DNA from 3 places in the Methylocystis sp. Uni0008 genome. Region 1 is predicted to be linked to each of the others. Evidence: predicted binding sites of a transcription regulator. Region 1 holds the regulator's gene; each other region holds the start of a gene.

Region 1 (4,208 bases):
GTCGTGCTCTATTTTTCCGCCGAGCGCGAGCCCTCGTTGGCGATTTGCCTCTGCGCGCTCGCCGCTTTGGCGACATTGGCCGCGCTCACGCGCCGACATGCGCGCGCGCATGCGCTGTTTCTGGCGCTCGCGTTCTTCGCCGGCGGTTTCGCGTCAGGCGCCTGGCGGACGGCGCGGGTCGCCGCGCCGATCGTGCCGCGCGTTGGCGTCGGCGAGCTGACGGGCTTCGTCGAGGAGGTGGATCTGCGGCGCGCGGGGGCGCGCTTCATTTTGCGCGTCGCGAGCGCCGAAGGCTTCCCGGACGACGTCGTTCCCGCCCGCGTGCGGCTGACCACCCGCGGCGATCCGAACTTCTCCGCCGGCGATTTTCTCGCCTTCAAGGCGCGGCTGATGCCGCCGGCGCGGGCGGCGCTTCCCGGCGGCTATGATTTCGCGCGCGACGCCTTCTTTGCCCGCATCGGCGGCGTCGGCAACGCGCTGGGGCGTATCGAGACGATGCCGCCGCCCGAGCCGGCGCCTTTTTCGCTGCGCTTTTACGCGCGCGTCGATCAGGCGCGCAACGCGCTGGCGATGCGGGTCTATCGAATCATCGAAGGCGACGCCGGCGCGATCGCCGCCGCGATGGTGACCGGCAAGCGCGACCTCTTATCGGAAGACGCCAGGAGCCTCATCCGCCGCGCCGGCATCTTTCACATCATCACCATTTCCGGCGTTCAGATGACGCTCGTCGCGGGCATATTCTTCGTCGGCTTTCGCCATCTCCTGGCAACCTCGCAAACCCTGGCGCTCAATTATCCGATCAAGAAGTGGGCCGCGGCGCTCGCCATGGTCGGCGCCATTCTCTACGACATCGGCACGGGCTCGCGCGTCGGCACCGAGCGCGCGCTCGTCATGACTCTGATCATGCTGGCGGCGGTTCTGTTCGACCGCCCGTCGCTATCGATGCGCAATCTCGCGCTTGCCGCGCTCGTCATCATCGCCTTCGAGCCGGAGGCGCTGCTCGGCGCAAGCTTTCAGCTCTCCTTCGCCGCCGTAGCGGCGTTGATCGCAGTCTACGAATGGCGGGGCGAATATCTCGCGAAGCGCCGCATCGACGACCGCGCGCCGCAAGGATGGTGGGGCGCGCTGCGCGAAAGCGCCCTCGAACGTCTATTGCACGGACCGGGCGCCGCGATCTTCGCGACGCTCTGCGCGACCTCGGCGACGGCGTCATTCATGGCGAATGATTTTCATGAGCTCAGCCCCTATGTGCTGATCGGCAATCCGCTGACGCTCGCGATCATCGAATTCTTTGCCGTTCCCTGCGCGCTGGTCGGCGCCGCGCTTCACCCGTTCGGCCTCGACGGTTTCATCTGGCGCTATCTCAAGATGGGCATCGATCTCGTGACCTATCTCGCGGGGCTCATCGCCAGCGCGCCCGGCGCGAGCCTGCCGGTCAAAGCCTTCGCGCCCTGGGCGATCCTCTTCCTTTCTCTCGCGGTGCTCTCGCTCGTGTTGTGGCGGACCTGGGCGTGGCGCGCCCTGGCGATCCCTCTCGCCCTTATCGGATTGATGGGGGCAAGGAACGGCGCGCCCTTTGATCTTGCCGTGCCGGCGACGGGCGAATCGGCGGCGCTGCGCCTGCCGTCCGGCCAGCTCGCCGTTATGGGTCAGAGAGCCAGCATTTTCGCCGCCGAACAATGGCTGAGGGCGGACGGCGACGCGCGGTCAGCTTCAGACGCGAAGAGCGGCGTCGCTTGCGACGACAGCGGCTGCGTGGCGAAGGCGATCGACGGCCGCTTTGTGGCGCTTGTCGCCGGGCGCAGCGCGTTCCTCGAGGATTGCGCGCGCGCCGCCGTCGTCATCACGCCGCTTTACGCGCCGCTTGGCTGCGCGGCGCCGATCGTGATCGATCGCCGCAGGTTGAGCGAAACCGGCGCGGTGGCGTTGCGGTTCGTCGGTGACGCGGTCGAATGGACGAGCGCGCGCGCCGTCGACGAGGATCGGCCATGGTCGCCTGCGCCGCGCGAGCGCCGCAAGCCGGGATTTGCGGCGCCGCTCAGCGACGAAGAGCGCAATGAGGAAGACGCGCGCGCGATGGAGCCGCTCGAATGAAGAGCAACGCCGCCATTCTTGGTGTCATTCCCGGCAGGCCGAAGGCCTGACCGGGAATCCAGAGCGATGTCATGAATGATGAAGCTGTCCTGGATTCCCGATCGCGCTCTGCGCGCGTCGAGGATGACATTCATCGCGCGGATGCGTACCGCTAATATTTCCGCAATAGGCTGATGAGCTTGCCCTGAATGCGCACGCGATCGGGGCCGAAGATCCGGGTTTCGTAAGCGGGGTTCGCCGCCTCCAGGGCGATAGACGCGCCGCGCTTACGCAGGCGCTTCAGCGTGGCTTCCTCATCGTCGATCAGCGCCACGACGATATCGCCGGTGTCGGCGTTGTCCTGCTTGCGGATGACGACAGTATCGCCGTCGAGGATCCCCGCCTCGATCATCGAATCGCCGCGCACTTCGAGCGCGAAGTGCTCGCCGCTCGTGAGCAGATCGGGCGGCAGGCTGATCGTGTGGCTGCGATTCTGGATGGCGGAGATCGGCGTGCCGGCGGCGATGCGTCCCATCACCGGAATCGCGACCTGCTGATCGATTGCGTCGTCGAAACGCTCGCTTAGCGGCCGGATGCGGCCGAGATTTCCTTCGATGACCGACGGCGAGAACTTGCCCCCGCGCGCGCCGGCGGCCCGCGGCGTCGCGGATTCCGGCAGGCGCAGAACTTCGAGCGCGCGCGCGCGATTGGGCAGGCGGCGGATGAAGCCGCGTTCCTCGAGCGCAAGAATGAGCCGATGAATGCCGGACTTCGACCGCAGGTCGAGCGCGTCCTTCATCTCGTCGAAGGAGGGCGGCACGCCCGATTCCTTCAAACGTTCATGGATGAAACGCAAAAGATCGTTTTGTTTCTTGGTCAGCATCGCCGCACCGCCCCGCAAGCCGAATCGTTGATCTTGGCTGAGCCGCAGCTTTTGGCTCGATAACCTAAACAAATCATGAACAGAACGATATACGTTCGCACTGCGTTCCGCAAGCGATATGTTCACGCTTTGGTTAAGCGATCAAGGCGGCGAACTATGTTCGCGTCGCGTCGCGCGTGTTAGACGGGCCATCCAGCCAGATCCAGCTCACAAAACGAGGAATTCCCGGCGCTCATGTCACAGGTCGTCACCCGCTTCGCTCCGTCGCCCACCGGCTTTCTGCATATCGGCGGGGCGCGCACGGCGCTCTTCAATTGGCTCTACGCCAAAAGGCGCGGCGGCCGGATGATGCTGCGAATCGAAGACACGGACCGCGAGCGCTCCACGAAAGAGGCTATCGACGCGATCATCGACGGGCTCAAATGGCTTGGGCTCGAATGGGATGGGGACATCGTCTACCAGTCCACGCGCGCGGCGCGCCATGCCGAGGTCGCCGAAGAGCTGCTGGCGCAGGGCAAGGCCTATCGCTGCTACGCCACGGCGCAGGAGCTGGAGGAGATGCGCGAGAAGGCGAGGGCCGAAAAGCGTCCCTGGCGCTACGACGGCCGCTGGCGGGATCGCGACCCCTCGGAGGCGCCCGCCGGCGTTCCCTATGTCGTGCGTATCAAGGCGCCTCAGGACGGCGAGACGATCGTCGAGGACGCCGTGCAGGGACGCGTCGTCTTCCAGAACAAGGATCTCGACGACTTTATTTTGCTGCGCTCGGACGGGGCGCCCACCTATATGCTCGCCGTCGTCGTGGATGACCACGACATGGGCGTCACGCAGATCATCCGCGGCGACGATCATCTGACCAACGCCGCGCGACAGACACATATCTATGAGGCGCTGGGCTGGGCCGCGCCGGCTTTCGCCCATATTCCGCTGATCCACGGACCGGACGGCGCCAAGCTTTCGAAGCGCCACGGCGCGCTCGGCGTCGACGCCTATCGCGCGATGGGCTATCTGCCCGCGGCGCTGCGCAATTACCTCGTTCGACTGGGATGGTCGCAGGGCGACAAGGAGTTCTTCACGCCGCAGGAGATGATCGACTCCTTCGATCTCGCGCAGGTGCATCGTTCGCCGGCGCGGTTCGATTTCGCCAAGCTCGAAAATATGAACGGTCACTATCTGCGCGACTCGAGCGACGACGAATTGTTCGATTTGCTTATCGCGACACTTCCTTATCTCGAGGGCGGCCAGGCGATCGCAG
Region 2 (4,208 bases), 740 kb from region 1:
CGGCGCGCGCGAGGCGATAGTCGATGCTCGGCGTTTTCGGCGCGAGCGCCAGCTGCCGGGAATCCGGATCCGTGGCGAGGACATTCGCGAAATGGCGCGCAAGGCCGATCGCCGCCTGGCCGCTCCCCGCGCCGCAATCCCAGGCGAGACGATTCTCCTTCGCCGCGCGCGCGAGCCAGGCGAAGAGGGCCTCGGGATAATGCGGGCGAAAGGCGCGATAGTCGCCGGCGTTGTCGCCGAACACCATCGTCTGGCGTGCGTCCATGCTGCGGCCTATTCCCTCTCCGATGCGCCTCGCGGCCCGAGGCCTTTTTGCTTGAGCCATTGCGCGCTCACGCGATCATGCCATGGCGTGAGACTGTCGGCGCCATGGAAGCCCATATGCCCGCCGCCGGCGGTCAGAGCGGTCTCGATGGCGGGCAGCTTCGACCAGTCGACCGCCCGATAGCACGCCGCCGGAATCCAGGGATCGTCCAGGGCCTGCAGGATCAGCGTCGGCAGCCTGGCGCCGGCGAGGAAATTCTTGGCGGCGTTCGCTTCATAATACTCCTGCGCATCCCGATAGCCGAAATGCGGGGCGACGAAGCGATCGTCGAATTCATACACGCTGCGCGCGCCGGCGATCGCGGCGCGTTCCGCCGTGGTGAGGTCGGCGCTGGGCGCGAGCGCCTCGCGCTTCATCTCATCGAGCATGTAGCGATGATAGGCGAAATTGCGGGGTGCCATCATCCGGGCGCAGGTCGCCGCGAGATCGATCGGCGTCGACACCGCGACGGCCGCGCGCACCGGCAGATCATGGCCGCCCTCGCCGACGAATTTCAGCACGAGATTGCCGCCGAGCGAATTGCCGAGGAGCACGATCCCATGTCGCACGAGATCGGCGGGCAACGCGCGAAGCGCCGCGGCGAGATCATCGGTCTTGCCGGCGTGGTAGCGCCCGCCCGAGGTCGGGCGCGAGGGTTGCGCGCCTCTGAGATTGAGGCGCAGGACGGGCCAGCCCTCGCCGACGAAATAGCGCGCGGTGGCGACGCCGTGGCGGCTCGATTCGGAGCCGGCGAGCCCATGCGCCACAACGATCAGCGGCGCGCCGGTTTCCGTGGCCGGACGGTCAAGCCGCGCCGCGAGCCTGTCGCCGTCGGGCATGGCGAGCAGCAGCCGCTCGCCGCCGATAAGCTCCGGCGGCCCGCCGACGATGATGTTGCGCAGCGTCTGCAGATCGCCGCCGAACCACGGCGCCCGCTCGCGGAAGGGGGGAAGAGCCGCGTGTGGAGCGGAAGGTTCAATCGGCATACGCTTGGCCCACATCTAGAGGCTTTCTCCACGCCAGCCCTTCAACGTCGGTGTTTAGCTTTAACCAAGAAAGCGATGTCGCATCATTCGAACAAAAAAAGAACTTGGCAAAAAGAACAAATCATGCACACTGGAGTTCAGGGTCAGGCGCGCCAGTCCCCTTCTTGCTTTCGCGCCCTTGACCCACGACGCCCTCGCAGCGGCCGTTGCGTGCGCCTAGCTAACCGTGTCAGAAGGAATTTTCAGCCGTGAGCCAAGCCAACCTCCGCCTCGTGGAAGGGACTTCCGTGGACAAGACCAAGGCGCTGGACGCCGCGCTGTCGCAGATCGAGCGCGCCTTCGGCAAGGGCTCGATCATGCGGCTCGGCAAGAACCAGAAGGCCGTCGAGATCGAGACGATCTCCACCGGCTCGCTCGGGCTCGACATCGCGCTCGGCGTCGGCGGCCTGCCGCGCGGCCGCGTCGTTGAAATCTACGGCCCGGAATCCTCGGGCAAGACCACCCTGACGCTGCACGTCATCGCCGAGGCGCAGAAGGCGGGCGGCGTCTGCGCTTTCGTCGACGCCGAACATGCGCTCGATCCCGTCTATGCCCGCAAGCTCGGCGTCAATCTCGAGGAACTCTTAATTTCGCAGCCCGACACCGGCGAGCAGGCGCTCGAGATCACCGACACGCTGGTCCGCTCCGGCGCCGTCGACGTGCTCGTCGTCGATTCGGTCGCGGCGCTGACCCCGCGCGCGGAAATCGAGGGCGAGATGGGCGAGGTGCAGCCCGGCCTGCAGGCGCGGCTGATGAGCCAGGCGCTGCGCAAGCTCACCGCCTCGATCGCCCGCTCCAACACGCTCGTCATCTTCATCAACCAGATCCGCATGAAGATCGGCGTGATGTATGGTTCGCCCGAGACGACCACCGGCGGCAACGCGCTGAAATTCTACGCCTCGGTGCGTCTCGACATCCGCCGCATCGGCGCGATCAAGGACCGTGACGAGGCGATCGGCAACCAGACCCGCGTCAAAGTGGTGAAGAACAAGGTCGCCCCGCCGTTCAAGCAGGTCGAATTCGACATCATGTATGGCGAGGGCGTCTCCAAAATGGGCGAATTGATCGACCTCGGCGTCAAGGCCGGCGTCGTCGAGAAATCGGGCGCCTGGTTCTCCTACGACAGCCAGAGGCTCGGCCAGGGCCGCGAGAACGCCAAGACGTTCCTCAAGCAGAACCCCGAGGCGGCGCAGCACATCGAGCAGGCGATCCGCGAGAACGCCGGGTTGATCGCCGAGCGCATTCTCGATGCGGCGCAGGACGACGACGAATAGGCCTATCCGGGTCCCCTCGCGATCCGGTCGACTGAAGCGCGCCTGGCGCGCGCTTCAGCGACGTCGCGACCAAGGGCGGGAGGCGGGCGCCGGCGAATCGGCGCCTGCCTCCCGCCATTGCCGTTTGGCCCTGAAACTGTCATATCGCCCATGACGAAGCGCGCGAGGCGCCGCCTGCCGCAGCCTTCGCCGCAACCTCGGGCCGTCGCCTGTTTCGTTGAAACGAAAAGCCGCTCCAGGTTATTGTTTTAACGCGTCTCCCGCATCGGCGCAGAAGCCGCTTTCGCGCGAAGACGCATTCAGCGAGCCGTGACCGCATGAGTGGCGTCAACCAGATCCGCACCGCCTTTCTCGACTATTTCGCGCACAAGGGGCACGAGAAGGTCCCCTCGTCCTCGCTCGTCCCGCACAACGACCCGACGTTGATGTTCACCAACGCCGGCATGGTGCAATTCAAGAACGTGTTCACCGGCGTCGAGAAGCGCCCCTATGCGCGCGCCGCGTCGGCGCAGAAATGCGTGCGCGCCGGCGGCAAGCACAATGACCTCGACAATGTCGGCTATACCGCGCGCCATCACACCTTCTTCGAGATGCTCGGCAATTTCTCCTTCGGAGATTATTTCAAGGAAGGCGCGATCGAACTCGCCTGGACGCTGATCACGCGCGAATTCGGCCTCAACGTCGACCGGCTGCTCGTCACCGTCTACCACGACGACGACGAGGCCTATGATCTGTGGAAGAAGATCGCCGGCTTCTCTGACGAGCGCATCATCCGCATCGCCAGCTCCGACAATTTCTGGAGCATGGGCGACACCGGCCCCTGCGGCCCCTGCTCGGAGATTTTCTACGACCAGGGCGAGGCGCTCGCCGGCGGGCCGCCCGGCAGTCCGGACGAGGATGGCGACCGGTTCCTGGAGTTCTGGAACCTCGTGTTCATGCAATATGAGCAGGTGGCGCCCGGCCAGCGCGCGCCGCTGCCACGCCCCTCGATCGACACCGGCATGGGCTTGGAGCGCATCGCCGCGCTGATGCAGGGCGTGACCTCCAATTACGACATCGATCTTTTCCGCGCGCTGACCGGCGCCGTCGCCGATTTCACCGGCGTTGCCGCCGACGGGCCGCAGGGCGCGAGCCATCGCGTCATCGCCGACCATCTGCGCGCCTCCTCCTTCCTCGTCGCCGACGGCGTGACGCCCTCGAACGAAGGCCGCGGCTATGTGCTGCGCCGGATCATGCGCCGCGCCATGCGGCATGCGCAGCTGCTCGGCGCCAAAGAGCCGCTGATGTGGAAGCTCGCGCCGACGCTCGTCGCCGAGATGGGCCAGGCCTATCCGGAGCTCGTTCGCGCGCAGGCGCTCATCGCCGATACGTTGCTCACCGAAGAGACGCGCTTTCGCGCGACGCTGGCGCGCGGCCTCGCGATCCTCGACGAGGAAACGGCGGCGCTCGGAGCCGGCGCGAAGCTCTCCGGCGAAACGGCGTTCAAGCTCTACGACACCTATGGCTTCCCGCTCGATCTCACCGAGGACGCGCTGCGCCCGCGCGGCATCGGCGTCGACAAGGAGGTGTTCAACGCGGCGATGGAGCGCCAGCGCGCCGAAGCGC
Region 3 (4,208 bases), 960 kb from region 1:
GCTGTGCATTCCCGTCAGGAGCAACGCGCGTGGCGCTCGAAGCAAAGAATAGCGAAGGAGCGACTGCGGCCGACGCGCGCCCATTGACGACGCCGAAGAAGCCCTTCTACCGCCACCTCTATGTCCAGGTGCTCGCGGCCATTGCGCTCGGCGCGCTGTTCGGCGGGCTCGCCCCCGAAGCGGCGGCGCAGGACTGGGTGAAGGCGCTCGGCGACGGCTTCGTCAAGCTGATCAAGATGGCGATCGCGCCGATCATCTTCTGCACGGTCGTCTCCGGCGTCGCCCACATCGAGGACGCGCGCAAGGTCGGCCGGGTGGGCCTCAAGGCTCTCGTCTATTTCGAGATCGTCTCGACATTCGCCCTGGCGCTCGGCCTTCTTGTTGGAAATCTTGCGCAGACCGGCGCGGGGTTCGCCGGCAAGCCTGATCCTTCCGCCGTCGCGAAATATACGGCGCTGGCCGAGAAGCGTGGGGGCGTCGATTTTCTGCTCGACATCATTCCCGACAGCGCGATCGGCGCCTTCGCCAAAGGCGACATTCTGCAGGTGCTGCTGTTTTCGCTGCTTTTCGGTTTCGCGCTCTTAACGCTCGGCGAACGCGGCCGTGCGCTGCGCGTCATCATCGACGACGTTGGCCACGCCATGTTCGGCGTCATCGCCATCGTCATGAAGGCCGCGCCGATCGGGGCCTTCGGCGCCATGGCCTATACGGTCGCCAAATATGGTTCAGCCGCGCTCTTGTCGCTCGCCGGGCTGATCGGGCTCTTCTACCTGACGGCGGGTCTCTTCGTCGTCTTCGTGCTGGGCGCCATCGCGCGCGCGGCGGGATTCAGCATCTTCAGCTTTCTCGCCTATTTGCGCGACGAGCTGCTGATCGTGCTCGGGACGTCGTCTTCTGAAAGCGCCCTGCCCGCGCTGATGGAGAAGCTGCAATGGCTCGGCTGCTCGAAGTCGGTCGTCGGTCTCGTCGTGCCGACCGGCTATTCCTTCAATCTCGACGGCACCAACATCTATATGACGCTGACGACGCTGTTCATCGCTCGCGCCATGGGCGTCGAACTCGATCTTTCGCATCAGGCGACCATTCTCGTCGTCGCGATGCTGACGTCCAAGGGCGCGAGCGGCGTTTCCGGCGCGGGATTCATCACGCTGGCGGCGACATTGACGGCGGTCGATCCGCAACTTGCGCCAGGCATGTCGCTCGTGCTCGGCGTCGACAAGTTCATGAGCGAGTGTCGCGCGTTGACGAACTTTATCGGCAATGGCGTCGCCGCCATCGTCATCGCCGCATGGGAAGGCGAGTTGGACCGGGCGCGCTTGGCGGCGGGACTCGCTCGCGAGATCGATCCCTCCGATATCGAGATTGGCGTCACGACGGATTGAGACGCCACATTCGAAACGCCGGCGCCGTGTCATAGCGGCGCCGCACAACACATGCGAGATTGCCGCATTAGGCGCCCCGGCATGATCCATGCTGAGAGGATTATCGATGTCTCCGCCTACGACGCCTGATTGCCCTGTCACCGGCCTTCCCGCCGTTCGCCTCGTCCAAACCGTGCCCGCGCGGCTGCTCGGGCGCTTGTGGAAAGTCGAATTCGGCGCGAACGCCTGGCCGAGCTTTGGCGCAGTGGATCAATTCGGGCTCTGGGAATCGCCGACCGGACTTCTGTTCTTTGATCCGCCTGTCGAAGGCGATCACGAATTTTATGACGGATTCTATTCGCGCCTCAAGAAACTCGGACTCTATTCCGATCGCTTCATTCGGCCCGAGTTCAATCTCGCCGCGCGACATGTGCCGGCCGGCGCGCGCGTGCTCGATGTCGGATGCGGTCTGGGCAATTTCCGCCACTGCGTCACGCACGCCAACTACACGGGCCTGGATCCGCATTTTGCCGAGCATGGCGGCGACCCGTCGATCCGCAGTGAAACGATCGCGGATCATCTCGTCGCGAACGCCGCATCCTATGACGCCGTCTGCGCGTTTCAGGTTCTCGAGCATATCAGCGCGCCCGTATCGCTCTTTCGCGAGATGTTGCGCGCCGCCAAACCGGGCGGTCTGGTCTGCATCGGCGTGCCGCATGTTCCGTCGGCGCTCACGCGGATTCCGAATTTTCTGATGAACGCCCCGCCGCATCACCTCAGCTGGTGGACGAAGGAAGCGCTCGCGGTAATGGCGAAACGCGCCGGCGCGACCGTCGAGAGCGTCGAAAAAGTCCCCTGGGGCGAGGACGACGCGCTGCTTTACTGGATCAGCCGGTGCAGTCCGATCAAATGCGGCGGCGACGCATATTATCGGGAAGCGTTTTCCTGGCACGCCTCCGCCGCGCTCGGCCTTCTCGGCGGCCTGGCCGCGCGGCTAGCGCTGGGCGTTCCTTCGCGGGAAGACGAGGGCACAGGCCTGCTGCTCGTGGCGCGTCGCCCAAGCGTGAACTGAAAAGAGAACAAAAAATTCCGTAGCGCTTGCATGAGTTTAACGCGGGTGATAGAACAAAATACGAACGTTCCAGGCTCGGCGGGCGCCACACATCTGTGGACAAATCGCGTCGGCGCGCCAGACGGACAGGCCTTTGCACTAGAGTGCCACGCGTTGAGCAAGTGGAGAGCGACATGGCGGGCAGCGTCAACAAAGTCATCCTGATCGGCAATCTCGGCCGAGATCCGGAAGTGCGGACGCTGCCGTCTGGCGATCGCGTCGTTTCCTTTTCGCTGGCGACGACGGAATCCTGGCGCGACCGCAACACCGGCGAGCGCAAAGACCGCACCGAGTGGCACAACATATCGATCTTCAACGAAAATCTCGGCAAGATCGCCGAGCAATACTGCCGCAAGGGCTCGAAGATCTATCTCGAAGGCCAGCTTCAGACTCGCGAATACACGGACAAGGACGGCAATCAGCGCAAGGCGACCGACGTCGTGCTGCAGCGTTTTCGCGGTGAGCTGACCCTGCTCGACAGCAAGGGCGGCGGTCGCAGCGAAGGCGACTACGACAGCGGCTACGGGCAGAGCGGCGGCTCCTTCGGCCGCACCTCGCCGATGGAGCGCGGCCCCGGCGAGCGGCGTCCCGCTCCCGCCGGCAAGCTGTCGGACGCGCTGGACGACGATATCCCGTTCTGACCGGCTTACGTCCGCCGTCGCGACGCATACTCCAGGACGACGTCCGCCGACCGCGCGCTGGGCGTTCGTCCTGCCTCCAGCAACCGCTCGCGGACGCGCTTGAACGCGGCGAGCTGCGCATCTCGCGCGGCGCTGTCCCGCAGGAGCGGCCGCAGCGTCTCGGCGAGCGCGCGCGGCGTCGCCGCCTGCTGCAGGAATTCGGGGACGGCTTTCTCGCCGATGACGAGATTGGGCAGCACGATCGAATCGACATTGATAAGAAAGCGCAACAGCGATTCAGCGGGCGAGACCTTGTAGGCGACCGCCATCGGAACGTCCGCGAGCGCCAGTTCCAGCGTTGCGACCCCCGACGTGACGAGCGCGGCGCGCGCCTTGCGAAAGGCGGCGAATTTTTCCGTCTGACCGATCAGGCGCGGCGTCATCGGCCAGCTTCTCAGCTCCCGGCGCAGCGGCTCCTCCATGTTCGGCGCGACAGGAATGGAGACGTCGAAATCGGCGCGTTGACGCAGGAGAAGCTCGAGCGTCTCGCCATAGACCGGCATCATGCGCCGCACTTCGGCGAGACGTGACCCCGGCAGAACCAGCAACGATCGCGCGCCGCCGCGATCATGGAGATGCGGCGTCAATTCATCCAGCCGCTCGACGAGCGGATGGCCGACATAGACGCATCTCGGCCCGCCCAGCTGCACATGCGCCCGAGGCTCGAAGGGCAGCAGCGCCAGAACACAGTCGATGTAGTCGCGCATCGCGCGCGCCCGGCTGGGCCGCCACGCCCAGACGGTAGGGCTGACGTAATTGACGATCGGCACGTCAGGGCGCGCGGCGCGCACGCGGCGCGCGACGCGGTGAGTGAAGTCGGGCGCGTCGATGATGACGAGGCAATCAGGCACCTGATCGATGACGAGGCGCGCCGTCAGTTCGATGCGCTTCACAAGACGCGGCAGCCGCGCCAGCACCGGCAAGAGGCCCATCACCGCGATGTCTGCCAGTGGAAACGCCGAGACGAGGCCTTCACGCGCCATCGCCTCGCCGCCGACGCCCGTAAAGACCACCTCCGGACGCGCTGTGCGCAAAGCCCGCATCAGGGCTGCGCCG

What was found. Region 1 encodes LexA, which represses DNA repair genes until DNA is damaged. Its sites were predicted from a motif close to TGTTCNNNNTGTGTTCNG; they were not measured.
Region 2: the regulator LexA is predicted to act here: its motif matches at 1,378-1,395, upstream of recA (recombinase RecA).
Region 3: the regulator LexA is predicted to act here: its motif matches at 2,483-2,500, upstream of ssb (single-stranded DNA-binding protein).

Annotation. Positions count from the first base shown of each region.
Region 1 is NZ_CM166370.1:37,729-41,936, forward strand. It holds gene AC0X69_RS00210 (ComEC/Rec2 family competence protein) at 1-2,094, shown strand, start outside; gene lexA (transcriptional repressor LexA) at 2,246-2,956, opposite strand; gene gltX (glutamate--tRNA ligase) at 3,191-4,208, shown strand, end outside.
Region 2 is NZ_CM166370.1:3,320,217-3,324,424, reverse strand. It holds gene AC0X69_RS16590 (class I SAM-dependent methyltransferase) at 1-265, opposite strand, end outside; gene AC0X69_RS16585 (YheT family hydrolase) at 274-1,305, opposite strand; gene recA (recombinase RecA) at 1,539-2,603, shown strand; gene alaS (alanine--tRNA ligase) at 2,921-4,208, shown strand, end outside.
Region 3 is NZ_CM166370.1:997,227-1,001,434, forward strand. It holds gene dctA (C4-dicarboxylate transporter DctA) at 84-1,382, shown strand; gene AC0X69_RS04955 (class I SAM-dependent methyltransferase) at 1,489-2,433, shown strand; gene ssb (single-stranded DNA-binding protein) at 2,607-3,113, shown strand; gene lpxB (lipid-A-disaccharide synthase) at 3,119-4,208, opposite strand, start outside.